2 regions of the Kitasatospora sp. NPDC127116 genome follow, and region 2 is predicted to be linked to the other one. Evidence: riboswitches for the same ligand, from Rfam matches in the RefSeq annotation. Region 2 holds a riboswitch; the other holds the start of a gene.
The links. Region 2 has a riboswitch for cobalamin ahead of ACFVHV_RS26680 (prenyltransferase/squalene oxidase repeat-containing protein). Riboswitches for the same ligand answer to the same signal wherever they lie in the genome.

Region 1: it holds a riboswitch for cobalamin, as region 2 does, so the genes downstream of both, metE (5-methyltetrahydropteroyltriglutamate--homocysteine S-methyltransferase) here and ACFVHV_RS26680 (prenyltransferase/squalene oxidase repeat-containing protein) in region 2, are expected to answer to the same signal.

What each region holds. Positions count from the first base shown of each region.
Region 1 covers NZ_JBHXTL010000129.1:166-7,606, forward strand. Annotated here, with positions in the region: gene metE (5-methyltetrahydropteroyltriglutamate--homocysteine S-methyltransferase) at 1-2,269, opposite strand, end outside; cobalamin riboswitch at 2,425-2,654, opposite strand; gene cobF (precorrin-6A synthase (deacetylating)) at 2,770-3,528, shown strand; gene ACFVHV_RS35440 (MarR family transcriptional regulator) at 3,893-4,345, opposite strand; gene ACFVHV_RS35445 (MFS transporter) at 4,345-5,808, opposite strand; gene ACFVHV_RS35450 (zinc ribbon domain-containing protein YjdM) at 5,961-6,317, opposite strand; gene ACFVHV_RS35455 (HelD family protein) at 6,476-7,441, opposite strand, start outside.
Region 2 covers NZ_JBHXTL010000073.1:21,394-28,834, forward strand. Annotated here, with positions in the region: gene ACFVHV_RS26665 (ABC transporter ATP-binding protein) at 1-281, opposite strand, end outside; gene ACFVHV_RS26670 (CbiQ family ECF transporter T component) at 286-1,395, opposite strand; gene ACFVHV_RS26675 (hypothetical protein) at 1,487-2,524, opposite strand; gene ACFVHV_RS26680 (prenyltransferase/squalene oxidase repeat-containing protein) at 2,593-5,460, opposite strand; cobalamin riboswitch at 5,641-5,782, opposite strand; cobalamin riboswitch at 5,866-5,943, shown strand; gene ACFVHV_RS26685 (hypothetical protein) at 6,142-7,441, shown strand, end outside.

The DNA.
Region 1 (7,441 bases), on a different contig from region 2:
TCTCCAGCGAGGCCCGGGTCTCCGTCCAGCCGCGGGTCTTCAGCCCGCAGTCCGGGTTGACCCAGAGCCGCTCCGCCGGGATCGCCGCCAGGCCCGCGCGCAACAACGAGACGGCTTCGTCGGTACTGGGGACGCGCGGGGAGTGGATGTCCCAGACGCCGGGGCCGACCTCGCGCGGATAGCCCGCCTCGGCCAGCTCGCCGGCCACCTCCATGTGGGAGCGGGTGGCCTCCAGGGAGATGACGTCCGCGTCGAGTTCGTCGATCGCCGTCATGATCGCGCCGAACTCGGCGTAGCACATGTGGGTGTGGATCTGGGTGTCCGCGCGGACGCCGGAGGTGGCGAGGCGGAAGGCCTCGGTGGCCCACGCCAGGTACGCCGGGCGGGCGGCGGCCCGCAGCGGGAGGGTCTCGCGCAGCGCCGGCTCGTCGACCTGCACGACGGCGGCGCCGGCCGCCTCCAGGTCGACGACCTCGTCGCGCAGGGCGAGGGCCACCTGCCGGGCGGTGTCGGCGAGCGGCTGGTCGTCGCGGACGAAGGACCAGGCGAGCATGGTGACCGGGCCGGTGAGCATGCCCTTGACCGGGCGGTCGGTCAGGCCCTGCGCGTAGCGGAACCAGTCGGTGGTCATCGGGTGCGGACGGGAGATGTCCCCGGCCAGCACCGGCGGGCGCACGTACCGGGTGCCGTACGACTGGACCCAGCCGTGCCGGGTGGCGAGGTAGCCGGTGAGCTGCTCGGCGAAGTACTGGACCATGTCGTTGCGCTCGGGCTCGCCGTGCACCAGGACGTCCAGCCCGGCCTTCTCCTGGTAGGCGACGACCTCGCGGACCTCCGCCTCCATCCGCTCCCGGTAGGCCGGGGCGTCGATCCGACCCGCCGTCAGATCGGCGCGGGCGGTGCGCAGTTCGGCGGTCTGGGGAAAGGAGCCGATGGTGGTGGTCGGCAGCAGCGGCAGCCCGAGCCGGGCGCGCTGGGCCTCGGCCCGCTGCGGGTACGCCTGGGCGCGCCGGGTGTCGTCGGCGGTGACGGCGGCGGCGCGGGCGCGCACCGCCGGGTCGCGGGTGATCGGGGAGTTGGCGCGGGAGGCGAGGTCGGCGCGGTTGGCGGCGAGCTCGGCGGTGATCGCGCCGGTGCCCTCGCGCAGGCCCCGGGCGAGCAGTGCCGCCTCGCCGGCCTTCTGTCGGGCGAAGGCCAGCCAGCGGGCGATCTGCGGGTCGATGTCGCGCTCCGCGGCGGCGTCGATCGGCACGTGCAGCAGCGAGCAGGACGGCGCCACGTCGACGGTGCCGGCGAGGCCGAGCAGGGTCGCCAGGGTCGCCAGCGACTTCTCCAGGTCGTTGATCCAGATGTTGCGCCCGTCGATCACCCCCGCCACCAGCCGCTTGCCGGGCAGGCCGCCGGCGGCGGCGAGGTCCTCCAGGTTGACGGCGGCCGGGCCGGTGAAGTCCAGCGCCAGGCCCTCGACCGGGGCCTTGGCCAGCACCGGCAGCGCCTCGCCGAGCCGGTCGAAGTAGCTCGCGACCAGCAGCTTGGGCCGCTCGGTGAGACCGCCCAGCTCGCGGTAGGCGCGGGCGGCCGCGTTGAGCTCGGCCGGGGTGCGGTCCTGCACCAGCGCGGGCTCGTCCAGCTGCACCCACGCGGCGCCGGCGGCACGCAACTCGGCCAGCAGCCGGGCGTAGACGGGCAGCAGCCGGTCCAGCAGGGTGATCGGCTGGAAGTCGGCGGCCACCCCGGGCGCCGGCTTGGCGAGCAGCAGGTAGCTGACCGGCCCGACCAGCACCGGCCGGGCGGCGTGGCCGAGCAGCAGCGCCTCGCGCAGCTCGCCGACCGCCTTGGCCGGGTTCGCGGCGAACACCGTGTCCGGGCCCAACTCAGGCACCAGGTAGTGGTAGTTGGTGTCGAACCACTTGGTCATCTCCAACGGGGCGACGTCCTGGTTGCCGCGCGCCATCGCGAAGTACCCGGCCAGCGGGTCGGCGTCGACCGCCTCCCGGTGCCGCGGCGGGATCGCGCCGACCGCCACCGTGGTGTCCAGCACGTGGTCGTAGAGCGAGAAGTCGCCGGTCGGCACCTCCGCGACCCCCGCCTCGACGAGCTGCGCCCAGTTCGTCCGACGCAGGTCGGCGGCGGTCGCCAGCAGCGCCTCGGCCGCGACCGCGCCCCTCCAGTACCCCTCGATCGCCTTCTTCAATTCACGGCCCCGGCCCTGGCGGGGGTATCCGTGGGCGGTGGCGACGCTCGCCGCGGCTGCGGACTTCGTGGTCAAGGGACTCTCCTTCGCGAGTCTGGATCCTCAAGTGCCCGGTGACGGCACGAGGACGCGAAGGGATGACGGACCGGACGGACGACCGCACCCGTGCGCGGCTCCGCCCGATATGGTCGCCGACCCGCCCACGAGGTCACCGGATGGCCGCGCGCGAACGCTCGCGCACGGGCAGTGGCAGGTCTTCGGACTCGCGGGCACACCCACCTCGGCCGAAACCGGGGCGGACACCTACTGGCCGTCGCTTCCCAGACCCGTCCCGGGTCCAGTGCGTATGACGGCGGTCGTTCCCACTCACCGCTGCGGGGCAGTCCCGGATTCCCACCGGGTTCCCTCTTGCGACGCGCCTGCCTGGCGGACAGGGCGAACCAGCTGCACCGCCAGCTTAGGGGCAAACCGTCGGCGTCGAGGCGGAAATCTCGCAAGGCGTCCGCGTGGTGAGACGCGGGCTCCGCGCCCGGCCCCGGGCGGCGCACCCGGGGGCGAACGGCAGAATGGCTCCCATGCGGCACATCTTCGTCATCGGCATCGGCGCGGGCGACCCCGACCACCTCACCCTGCAGGCGGTCAAGGCGATCGGTCGCACCGACGTCTTCTTCATCCTCGACAAGAGCGAGGAACGGCAGGACCTGATCGCGCTGCGTCGCCGGATGCTGGCCGACCACGGACGGCCCGGGCACCGCGTGGTCGCGGCGCCGGACGCCGAACGGGACCGCGCCACCCCCGCGTACGCGGCCGCCGTGGACGACTGGCGCGTCCGCCGCGCCGATCTGGTCGAACGGCTGGTCGCCGAGCACCTCGGCCCGGGCGAGCACGGCGCCTTCCTGGTCTGGGGCGACCCCGCCCTCTACGACAGCGTCATCGCCGTGGTGGACGACGTGTCGAACCGGGGCGGCATGCCCTTCGAGTACGAGGTGGTCCCGGGCATCAGCAGCGTCTCCGCGCTCGCCGCCCGGCACCGCACCACATTGACCCGGGTCGGGCGGCCGGTGCAGATCACCACCGGCCGCCGCCTCGCCGAGGGTTTCCCCGAGGGGGTGGACGACGTGGTGGTGATGCTCGACGGCCGGGCCGCCTTCGCCGGGATCGACCCCGAGGGGCTGGAGATCCACTACGGCGCCTACCTCGGCACCCCCGACGAGGTGCTCGTCTCCGGTCCGCTCGCCGAGGCCGCCCCGCGCATCCGCGAGCTGCGTGAGCGGGCCCGGGAGCGCAAGGGCTGGATCATGGACACCTACCTGCTGCGACGCTCGGACGGCTGACCCGACGCTGCCGGAAGTCCGACGGACGGACGGCACGCCCGGCGCCCGGCGCCCGGCGATCCGGGCGTCGCCGACGGCGATGGCGATGGCGGAACAGTTCCCGAACAGCCCGCACGATCGGCGTGCGGGCCTGCGGAGAAAGGAGATTGACGGACCGTCAAGGGCAATGGGCCCCGGCGGTCGGCAACACGGCAGCACGGCAGCACGGCAGCACGGCGGAACGGCGGAACGGCGGAACGGCGGCGGAACGGGAACAGCGGCCCGGACTCATGCGTGCCCGTCTCCGTCCTCGCGGAGAACACGGACCACCCGCGACCGGTGTCCCGACTCCCGGATCCACGCCCGCCGCGTCGGGCGGCAGCCCTCAGTCCAGGAGCTTCGCCACCACCCGGTCGAGCGCGCGGAGGTCCTCCGGCGGCAGCGCGAGCAGCGCGTCCGGCGGCGTGGCGAGGATCCCGGTGGCGAGCGCGGCCTTGGCCTCGCCCTCCTCGGTGAGGTGGACCAGCTTGGAGCGCCGGTCCGCCGGGTTGGTGATGCGCTCGGCGAGCCCGCGCCGCACCAGGTCGTCCACGATGACGCTGGTGTACGGCGGGTCGGCGGTCAGCCGCTCGGCCAGCTCCCGCAGGGTGATCGGGCCGGCGGCGAGCCGGCGCAGCGCCCGGACCCGGCTGAAGCTCATGCCGAGGGCTTCGGCGACGGTCCTGCGGCGGTCGTGGCGCTCCAGCACGAGCGCGTACATCCCCTGCCAGACCCGGGCCGCCGTCGCGGCGTCCGTCCCGCTCCCCTCCGGGTGCCCACCGGTGTCGAGGCGCTCCATCAGGCGTCCACCGTCTCCTTCGTCTCCGTGCTTCCCTCGGCCGCCTCCTCGGCGGCGAGCCGCCGCGCCGTGCGCTCGGCCGTCGCCCGGGCCCAGCGGCCGGAAGTGAGCGTACCGGTGACCAGCACGGCGGCGCCGCAGCCGGCGATGATCCACCATGCCGTCCGGGCCGCCCCGGTGAAGGCCGCCGGGTCCGCGAGGGCGCTGCCGGCCATCAGCGCGCCGGTGACCGCGACGCCCAGGGACTGGCCGACCTGTCGGCTGGTGGAGGCCACCGCCGCCGCCACCCCGGCCTGCGAGCGGGGCATCCCGGAGACGGCGGTGTTGGTGATGGGCGCGTTGACCAGGCCGAAGCCGGTGCCGAAGAGCAGGAAGGCGAGGACCAGCAGCCAGGTCGGCAGGTGCTCGGAGTAGCCGACCGCCTGGAGCACCGCGCTCGCGGTCAGTGCCGCCCCGGCCAGCAGCAGCGGCGTGCGCGGCCCCCGGGCGGCCACCATCCGGCCGGACAGCGGCGCGGTGAGCAGCGACATGACCGCCATCGGCAGCATGAACAGTCCGGCGTGCAGCGGGTCGAGCCCGCGGACGTCCTGGAGGTACAGGGAGGTGAGGAAGAGGAAGCCGCCGAGGCCGGCGAAGGCGGCGACCGCGATGACGGTGGCGCCGGAGAAGGGCGCGGAGCGGAAGAACCGCAGGTCGATCAGCGGGTCGGTGCGCCGGGGTTCGTACCGCAGCAGGCCCAGCAGCGCGCCCAGGGAGGCCGCCGCGCAGCCGAGCACCACGGGCGAGGTCCAGCCGCGCTCCGGCGACTCGATGATCGCGTAGGTGAGGGCGGCGAGCACGACGACGACCAGCAGTTGGCCGACCGGGTCCACCCGGCGGGTGCGGGCCGCCCGCGACTCCGGCACGTAGCGGGTGGTGAGGAAGAGCGCGGCCAGGCCGATCGGGACGTTGATCCAGAAGATCGCCCGCCAGCCGGCCGACTCCACCAGCGCCCCGCCGATGATCGGCCCGGCGGCCATGCTGATGCCCACCACGCCGCTCCAGACGCCGATCGCCCGGGCGCGCTGCCGGGAGTCGGTGAAGGTGTTGCTGATGATCGACATGGCGACGGGGTTGAGCATCGATCCGCCGACCGCCTGGAGCATCCGCGCCGCGATCAGCCAGCCGAGCCCGGGGGCCAGGCTGCACAGCAGGGAGGCCGCGGTGAACACCACCAGTCCGATCCGGAACACCCGGCGGCGGCCGATCCGGTCGGCGGTCGAGCCGGAGAGCATCAGCAGGCTCGCCAGCACCAGGGTGTAGGCGTCGACCGTCCACTGCAGGCCGGACACCGTGGTGTCCAGGTCGCGCCGGACGGCGGGCAGGGCCACGTTCAGGATGGTGTTGTCGAGGCTGACGATCAGCAGGCTCATGCAGCAGATGGCGAGCACGAGCCAGGGCCGCGGTCGAGCGGCATCGGGCATGACGAACGCTCCAGAGTTAGTTGTATTGTTGTAATCATTGTGATGCTACAACTAATCCGGGCGGCGACTCCACCCCCGACCGGCCCTGGACAGCGCGACGGCCGCGCCCCGCCGATCTCCTCGACGGGGCGCGGCCGCTGGGGGCCCGCGGATCAGGCCTTCTTGACCACGCCGGACTTGAGCTGCATGGCGCCGAAGCCCTCGATGCGGCAGTCGATGTCGTGCCCGTCGACGCCGTCCACCAGGCGGATGTTGCGGACCTTGGTGCCGGCCTTGATGCCGGAGACGCTGCCCTTGACCTTCAGCGCCTTGACCACCGTCACGGTGTCGCCGTCGCTCAGCACGTTGCCGACGGCGTCCTTGATCACGCGCTCGCCGGCCGGCACGCCGGCCTGGTCACCGCCGCCGGGCACCCACTCGTGGGCGCACTCGGGGCAGACCATGAGGGCGTTCATCTCATAGGTGTACTCACTGGAGCACTGCGGACACGGGGGAAGGTTGTCGCTCATGTGTTCAGGATATCCAGCTGTCCGGAGCTGGTCCGGGCACGAGTGAGGAGGTCAGCAGGGGTGCCGGCACCGGTCGGCCGCCGCTTCCGGTGGGCACGGGGTCATGGCCGGCGGCCGCGTCCGCCCGGCCTTCCCCGCCCGCCTCCGCCGCCGGGCCGTCACCCGCCCAGCGGCGCGGGCAGCGGACGGGAGTGCAGGACGTCCAGCCGGGAGACCGCCCGCGTCACCACCACGTACAGCCGGTGCAGGCCGCGCGCCTCGGCCTCCACGATGGCGGCCGGCTCCAGCACCACCACGTGGTCGTACTCCAGCCCCTTCACCAGCGAGGCCGGCAGCACCGTCACCCGCGCCGTGGTGCCGACCTGTTCGGCCGCCCCGGTCGGGATCCCCGCCGCGAGCAGCGCCTCGGCGGCCTCCGCCACCGCGCCGTCCGCCGCGATCACCGCGATCGAGCCCTCGCGCTCCAGCGCGGCCCGCACCGCCGCGACCGCCGCTCCGCCCAGGCCGCCCCCGGCCACCCGCCGCACCGTCAGCTCCCCGTCCTGCCGCAGCGACACGGCCGGCGGCACGTCCACGTCCAGCGCGCCCAGCAGGGTGTTGGCGAGGGCCGTCACGGCGGCCGGGACCCGGAAGCCGGTGGTCAGCGGCACCACCGCGGCCTGCGGCTTGCCCAGGTGGGCGAGCTGCTCGGGCCAGCTTCGGGCGGCCCACGGGGCGGTCGCCTGGGCGAGGTCGCCGAGGACGGTCAGGGAGCCGAAGGCGCTGCGGCGGGCGATCGCCCGGCACTGCATCGGGGAGAGGTCCTGGGCCTCGTCCACCACGACGTGGCCGAAGCCGGCCGGGCGCTCGATCAGGCCGGCCACCTCGTCCAGCAGCATCAGGTCGTGCTCGGACCACTTGGCGCTCTTCGCCGAGCGCGGCGGCCGGCGCCACAGGATCGCCGCCTGCTCCTCGGGGCCGAGCACCCCGTCGGCGGCCTCGGCCAGCAGGGCGGAGTCGCTCAGCAGCGCGGCGACCACGGCCTCCGGGCGCAGATTCGGCCAGGCGGCCTCCAGGAAGGCGGCCACCGGCCCGCAGCGGCCGATCTTCCGCGACCAGGCGCCGGACCGGACGCCGGTCCGCCG
Region 2 (7,441 bases):
CCGGCCAGTGGATCCTGCCCGACCACGCCGACCACGTCGGCGAGTTCACGTGGCGGGTGGTGGGCGGTGTCGCGGCCGTCCACGGTTACGCGCCCGCGCAGGGTGCCGCCGGTGAAGTGCGGCACGAGGCCGTTGACGGCGCCGAGCAGAGTGGACTTGCCGGCGCCGGTGCGGCCGACCACCAGGCAGAGCTCGCCCTCCGGGATGTGGAGGTCGACGTCGCGCAGGACGGGCGTCGTCGCGCCGTCGTACACCACGCCGACCTGGTCGAATCGGATCACGTGGTCACCTCGGTGTGCGAGCGGTCGGTCCTGGTGGGAGTCGGGCGGAGGCTGCGGGTGTTCGGCCCGGCGGTGGGGAGACGATCCCCGCGGCGCCCGCCAGCAGCAGGGCGAGGACCGGGACGAGCGGCAGGGCCGGCCAGGTCAGCGGGTAGAGCGAGGGGTTCAGGTCGGTGGCGTCGTAGCCGACGGTGGCGAACAGCAGTACGGCGGCGGTCACCCCGCACCCGGCGACCGCCCACTCGGCGGCCCGCCAGCGGTCCGGGCGGTAGGTGGTGCGCCGGACGCGCCGCCCGCCGAGCAGCAGGCCGGCCACGCACAGCACGGCGCCCGCCAGGAAGGCCGGCAGGCCCAGTGCGGCGGGCGCCGTGCCGTCCAGCAGCCCGTACACCCCGGCGCACAGGCCGCACATGCCGAGCAGCATCAGCGCGCCGGTGAGCCGGCGGGAGCGGCGCGAGGCCGTGCCGGAGCGCCCGTAGCCGCGCGAGTCCATGGCGGCGGCCAGGCTGAGCGAGCGCTCCAGCGCATCCTCCAGGACCGGCACCACGATGCCGCGCAGGGCGCGAACGCCCTTGCGTTGCCCGGCGCGCAACCGCCGGGCCCGGGCGACGCGTTGGACGCTCTGCACCAGCTGCGGCGCGACGCTCAGCGACACCGTCACGGCGACGCCCAGCTCGTACAGCGCACCCGGCAGGACCCGCAGCGCCCGCTTGGGGTTGGCCAGGGTGTTGGCCGCCCCGATGCAGCAGATCAGGCAGGCCAGCCGCAGCCCGTCGAAGGCCGCCGAGAGCGTGGCCTCCAGGGAGACCGGGCCGCCGATCCGGATGCCCGCGTACCAGGCGGGGGTGGGGATGTGCGGCAGGGAGAAGAGCAGGTGGTCGTGCGGGGTGATGCCGGTGGCGAAGACGCAGCGGAAGACCACCCGGATCGCCACCACGGTCAGGGCCACCCACAGGTAGTAGCCGAAGCCGCGCGCCCACGGGGCTTCGCTGCGGCGGGCCGTCACCACATAGCCGAGCACGGCGAGGACGAGCAGGAGCAGCAGCGGGTTGGTGGTGCGGCTGGCCACCGTCGCCAGGGCGAGCGCCCAGGCCCACCAGGCCAGCGGGTGCAGGTTCCGCGGGACGCGCCCGCTCCCCGCCGCCCGCCCGGGGACGGACTGCGGGGAAGAGCCGGCGACGGCCTTGTCGAGCGTGGTCACCGGATCACTCGGCCCGTCGGCGGCGCAGCCGCGCCGCGATCACGGTGGCCGCCCCGAGCACCACGACGAGGACGACCCCGACCACGGCGGGGACCATCGAGCCGGAGTCGTGCGGGGCGTCGGCCACCGGGTCGGCGTTCACCACTCCGCCGGGTACGGCGGGGGCGGGCGTCGGCGCGGCCACGGCGGACTGCTCCGTCGGCCGGTCGCTCGGCGTGTCCGTGGGCAGCGCGGTGGGCGGCTCGACCGGTACCGGTGTCGCGGGCACCGGCGTCGGCTCGGGCGCACCCGGCGGGGTGATGCCGTCCTCGGGGGTGCCGGCCGTGCCGGGGGGCGTGCCGGGCGCGGGCGGACGGGCTCCGCCCGCCGGGGGCTTGGTGGGAGCCGGGGCCCGACCGGTACCGGAGCCGCCGGTCGTGCCGGTGGACCCGCCGGAGCCGCTGCCGGAACCGCTGCCGCCGGTCGTCCCGGCACCGCCACTCGTCGACCCGCTGCCGGAACCGCCCGAGGCACCGCCGGAGCCGCCCGCGGTGCCCTGACCCGGGTCGGCCGGCTGCCCACCGGGGCTGGAGTCGTGCGCCCGGACACTGTCGGGCGAGAAGGTCGGGCGGCCCTCGGTGCCCTCGATGTCGGTGCCGCCGAAGATCCACAGGTCGACGCTGCCCGGCTTCGGCTGGTAGAGCATCGCGCCGAGCTGGCTGTACGACCAGGTGTTCTGGCCCGGGTCGGCGTGCCAGTACGACCAGTAGGCGGTGGCCGGGGGCGTCAGGACGCACTTCTCCTGGTCCGGGGTCGGGTACTGCTTGCCGCCCTGGAACCCGCTGTAGCCGATCCGGCAGATGAAGGCCGGGCCGTCGTGGCCGGTGCCGGTGGTCTTCCAGCCGCCCTGGTTGAGCAGGGTGTAACCGGTGGTGGGAGTGGTGCCGCAGGAGCGCAGCAGCGGCCCGCCCCACTTGCTGAAGTCCACGGCGAGCACGACACCGGAGGTGGTGGTGCACTGGTCCATCGGCAGCGGCGCCGCGGACGCCGGGGCGGTGCCCACGGCAACACCCCCGAACGCGACGGCCAGCGTCGTGGCGGCTGCGCCCGGCAGCCGGCCGAAGCGCCGGATCACCGGTGACGCCCCGGGCCCGAGGCGGTGCGACGGCGGGCGGCCAGGACGGCCGCGGCGCCGAGCACGGTCAGCAGACCGGCGGCCCCCGTCAGTGCGAGTGCTTCGCTCCCCGTGGCCGAAAGGCCGCCGGTACCGGACCGCCCGGCACCGGCACCGGCACTGATGGGAACACCACCGCCGACCGGGCCACCGGCGAGCGGGGCGTCGGACGGACGGGTGGTCGAGCCGTCACCGGGACCGGGCGCGACGGAGGTCGGGGACGTCGTCGCGGTCCGCGTGCCGGTGCCCGTCGGGGTCGGCGTACCGGTCGCGGTCGCGGTGCCCGTGGGCGTTCCGGTCGGCGTCCCCGTGGGAGTCGGCGTCGGCGTACCTCCGAGGTTGCGGGTCAGCGTGCCGAAGGAGATCCCGGTGGCCCCGCCGAGCACCTGTGTGGAGGCACGGACGTCCGAGCCCTGCTGGCCGCCCGAGGCGACGTTGAACCCGCCGTCGCCGTTCTGCTGCCCGGCGAGGAAGTCGAGCGCCTTGGCGATCTGTGCACCGTGGATCGACCGACGGAGCGTCATGCCCTGGATCGCGAGCGCGGCCGAGTTGGTGGAGTCTCCGGCCGCGCCGGGGAATCCGCCGTCGGGAAGCTGCCGCGCGGCCAGCCAGGTGGTCCCCCTGTCGACCGCCTGCGCCGCCTCGTCGCCCGGAACCAGGGCCAGGGCCATGACGGCCATCGCCGTACTGTCCACATCCGAGTCGCCGGTGGCCGGGATCAGGCTCGGCCAGGAGCCGTCCGGGTGCTGCAGGCCCTTCAGGTAGGCGATCGCAGGGGCTGCGCCGGCGGCGTCGCCGGCCCGGAGCTGGGCCATGACGGCGAGCGCCTGGGAGAACACCGAGGTCGCGTAGACGTAGTTGCCGGGGGCGGCGCAGCCGGTGTTCGCGTCGGCCTTGGTGCACACCATCGCGGCGAGGGCGGCGATCAGGTCGTGGCCGCCGAAGGCGCGCGGGTCGCGGCCCACGACCTCGGCGAGCAGCGCCTCCTTGCCGATGGACCCGCCGCCGGCGTACTCGGTGCCGATGGCCGTCCAGTCGTTGACGGTCCGCTCGCTCGCGTCCTTGCCCTGTTGGTCCAGGAAGTCGACGATCCGGCGCAGCGCGGCGTCGTCGGTGCCGGTGGCGGCCAGGGCGTAGGCGCCGTCGATGGTCAGGCCGAAGTCGGCGAAGGCCGGGAACCCCTCGTAGTAGTGACCGTCGATCAGCCGGGCCGGGTCGGTGAGGTAGGCGCTCCCCTTCGCGGCGTCGGGCTTCCTCCCGGCGGGCGTGGTCGGGGGCGTGGTGGTCGGCGTGGTCGGCGTGGTCGGCGTGGTCGGCGGGGTGGTGGCCCCGTCCGGGTTGTGCCGGACGGCGGTGAGGTCGGTGCCGGTCAGGGCCAGGATGGCCTGTTCGGTGGCGGCGGCGTCCGGGTCGGTGGTCGACTCGTCGGGGCCGAAGCCGCCGTCCTTGCCCTGCCGGGCGGCGAGCCAGGCGGTGGCGGCGGCCTGTCGGGCGCCCTGGCCGGTGGCCCGGAAGGCCTGGGCGGCGCTCGCGGTGCTGGTGGTGTCGCCGGGGGCGCCGGCGTAGGGAAGGAGGGAGCCGTCGGGCTGCTGGCTCGCCGCGAGCCGACCGGCGGCCTTCTCGGCGGCCGCCTCGTAGCCGGGGGCCGTGCGCAGGGCGAGGACGGCGATCGCGGTGGTGAGCGGGTCGGACTCGCAGTGGTCACCCGCGACGATCATCGAGCCGGCCATGCCGCCGTCGTCGCACTGGAGGACCGTGAACCGGGCGAGTGCCGGGGCGGGTGGGGTGATGCCGGCGCGCTGGAGCGCGATGACCCCGAGGGACTGGACCCAGGGCGAGGCCGCGCCGAGGAAGTCCCCGGCGGCGGTGCACTTCCCGTTCTCCCCGGCTGCCGTGCAGACGTGGTCGGTGAGCGCGGCAAGCGGGTCCCGCCCGCCGAAGGTGCGGGGGTCGCGGCCGGTGCTCTCGGCGACGAGGGCCAGCAGGGCGGCGGCTCTGGTGTCGGGTGCGCCGGCGGGGCCGTCGGGGTACAGGAAGGCATCGATGTGGTCGGCGAGGAAGCCAACGACCTTGCGCAGCACCGGGTCCTGCGTCCCGGCGGCGGCGAGTGCGACGGCGGTGAGGGCGGTCCGGGGGTAGTCCGGCCCCGGGGCGGCCCAGTTCTCCATGTGGTCGCCGCCGACGAGCTGACCGGCCAGCCAGGCGGCCGCGGCGGCCGGATCACCGGTGGGGGACGGCGTGCCGGTGGGGCTCGGCGTCCCCGGGGACGTGGCGGACGGCGAGGCGCTCGCGGAGGGGGACGAGGAAGGCGAAGGGGACGCCGAGGAGCCACCGTTCTTCGCGCGGACCGAGTCCGGGGTGAAGTCCGGCGCCCCGCTGGTGCCCCCGATGTCGGTGCCGCCGTACACCCAGGCCTCGACCTCGCCGGGCTTGGGCTGCTGCGTGCCGGCGCCGAACCGGCTGTAGGACCAGCTCTGTTGGCCGGGTGCGGCGATCCAGTACGACCAGTACGCGGTGGCCTGCGGGGTGTTGACGCACGGCTCCTCGGCCGGAGTCGGGTACTGGACACCGCCGTTGAAGGTCCCGGTGCCGAGTCGGCAGATGAAGGCGGGCCCGTCGTGCTCGGTGCCGGTCGTGGTGAATCCCGCGTTGTGCAGCAGGTTCATCCCCGTCGTCGGGTGGGCGTCGCAGCCCCGGACGACCCCGCCGCCCCAGTGGCTGAAGTCGACGGCGACGATCGCGCCCGTCGTCGCCGTGCACTGCTCGATCGGATCGGCTGCCGCGGAGCCGGGGTGGCCCAGCAGGACGGTTCCTCCCGCGGCCACTGCGACGGCCGTGGTGATCAGAAGCGAGCCCAGTTCTCTGCTTCTGTGACGCGTAGGACTGCTGCTGACCCTCACCGGCGACTCCCCGATCGGTCGTCGGGGTCCCACGGCGCAGCCGACGGCTCTCCCCGGCACGGGGCGCCGTCGCGACCGCGTCGTAGTCCACGACGACGCATGTACTCATGAACAAGGCCCCGGCGCAGGCATTCCGGCTCACCGGCCCTTGCGGGCGGGTCTACGGTTGCGGGTCAGCGCCGGAATCGGACCGGCTTCCCCTGACTGCCGAGGACTAAAAAGCGGTTCATCACACCATGTGCTCGGAGTCGTCGTCAACGAGTCGTCATGTCACTTTCGCCACCTCGTAGATCCGTTCACGGGTGCGGTAACGTCCGCGGTGGCCGAGCGGGGGAATCCGGTGCGAATCCGGAGCTGACGCGCAGCGGTGTGGGGCGGTGGTTGCACCGGCCCCGAGCCCGAATGCCCGCGCGGTCGTGCAGCACCAGCACCAGCCCGCCCACGCGATCCGGGCGGCCGCCGCCCCGTACCACCGCGCTCTCGGACGAGCGCTGGGGTCCCGGGGCAGGACCGGCGCGCCCGTCACCCCAAGGAGCCCGTTCCGTGTCCGTTCCCGCACACTCGCGCTTCGTCTCCTCACGCCTCGCTTCCGCGGCGACCGTCTCGATGGCCGCCTGCGCCCTCCTGATGTCGGCCGTCCCTGCGCACGCCACCGCCTCGCCGAGCCAGATAGCCACCTCCAGGACCACCGGCGTCACGTACCTCAAGTCCCTCCAGGCCGCCGACGGCAGTTACGTCACCGGCGGCGGGCTCTCCAACGAGTGGGCCTTCAGCGCGCTCGCCGCCGCCGGCACCGCCGCGGCCGATGTCGCCCCTGGCGGTGACACGAGCAAGAACGCGCGCCTGGTCTACCGCAACCAGCTCGCCGCGAGCAGTTGGCCGAGCACCTCGCCGGTCGTCACCGACTACGAGCGTGGCATCCTCAACTCCTACGCGGCCGGCATCGACCCCGCGCGGATCGGCCCGGGCCGCAACCTCGTGGCCGACCTCGCCGCCTACTGGCAGACCGCCGAACCCGGCTACTACGGCCCGTCCGCGAACTTCAACGGGACCGTCTTCGGCCTGCTCGCCCTCGGCGGCGCCAAGACCCGGAGCGGCGGACAACGCGTCCCGCAGTCCCTGCTGAACGCCTCGGTCGCGACCGTGCGCGCCAACCAGCACAACGACGGCGGCTGGAACTACAGCAAGGCCGCCGGCGACCCGACCGCGCTCGCCCAGGGCAGCGACATCGACATGACCGGTGCCGCCATGGCCTCCCTGTGTGTCGGCGGCGTCCCGGGCACCGACGCCGCGATCGTGGCCGCGAAGAACTTCCTCAAGGGCAAGCTCGCCTCCTCCGGCGCCTTCAACGCCATGTTCGGCGTCAACACCGACTCCAACGGCTGGGCCGTGTCCGGCCTCAACGCCTGCGGCATCAACCCCCAGGGCACCGACTTCACCAGCGGCACCGGCAAGACCCCGGTCGACTTCCTCGTCGCCCAGCAGTTCAAGCCCGGTGGCGGCTTCAAGTACCTGCCCACCGACACCTCCCCGTCCCCGTACGCCTCCGTCGACGGCCTGCGCGCCGTCGCCGGCGCCGGGTTCACCGCCACCCCGCCGGCGCCGACCACCGCGGGCGAACCCGCCTGGGCCGCCACCACCGGCTTCACCGCGGGTACGGCCGCCCGGCTCGCACTGGTCGTCGACGACGGCACCAGCAACCTCAAGGTCTGCGCCGTCACCCTCACCCCCACCGGCACCACCACGACCCTCGGCGACGTCCTCGACGCGGCGGCCACCGCCACTCCGAGCGGCTGCGTCACCTCCGTCACCCCGTCCACCGGCGGCGGCACCGTCACCGCGCTCAACGGCACCGCGAACAGCGGCTCCTCCACCTGGAAGGTCGGCCTGGACGGCGCCACCGCCA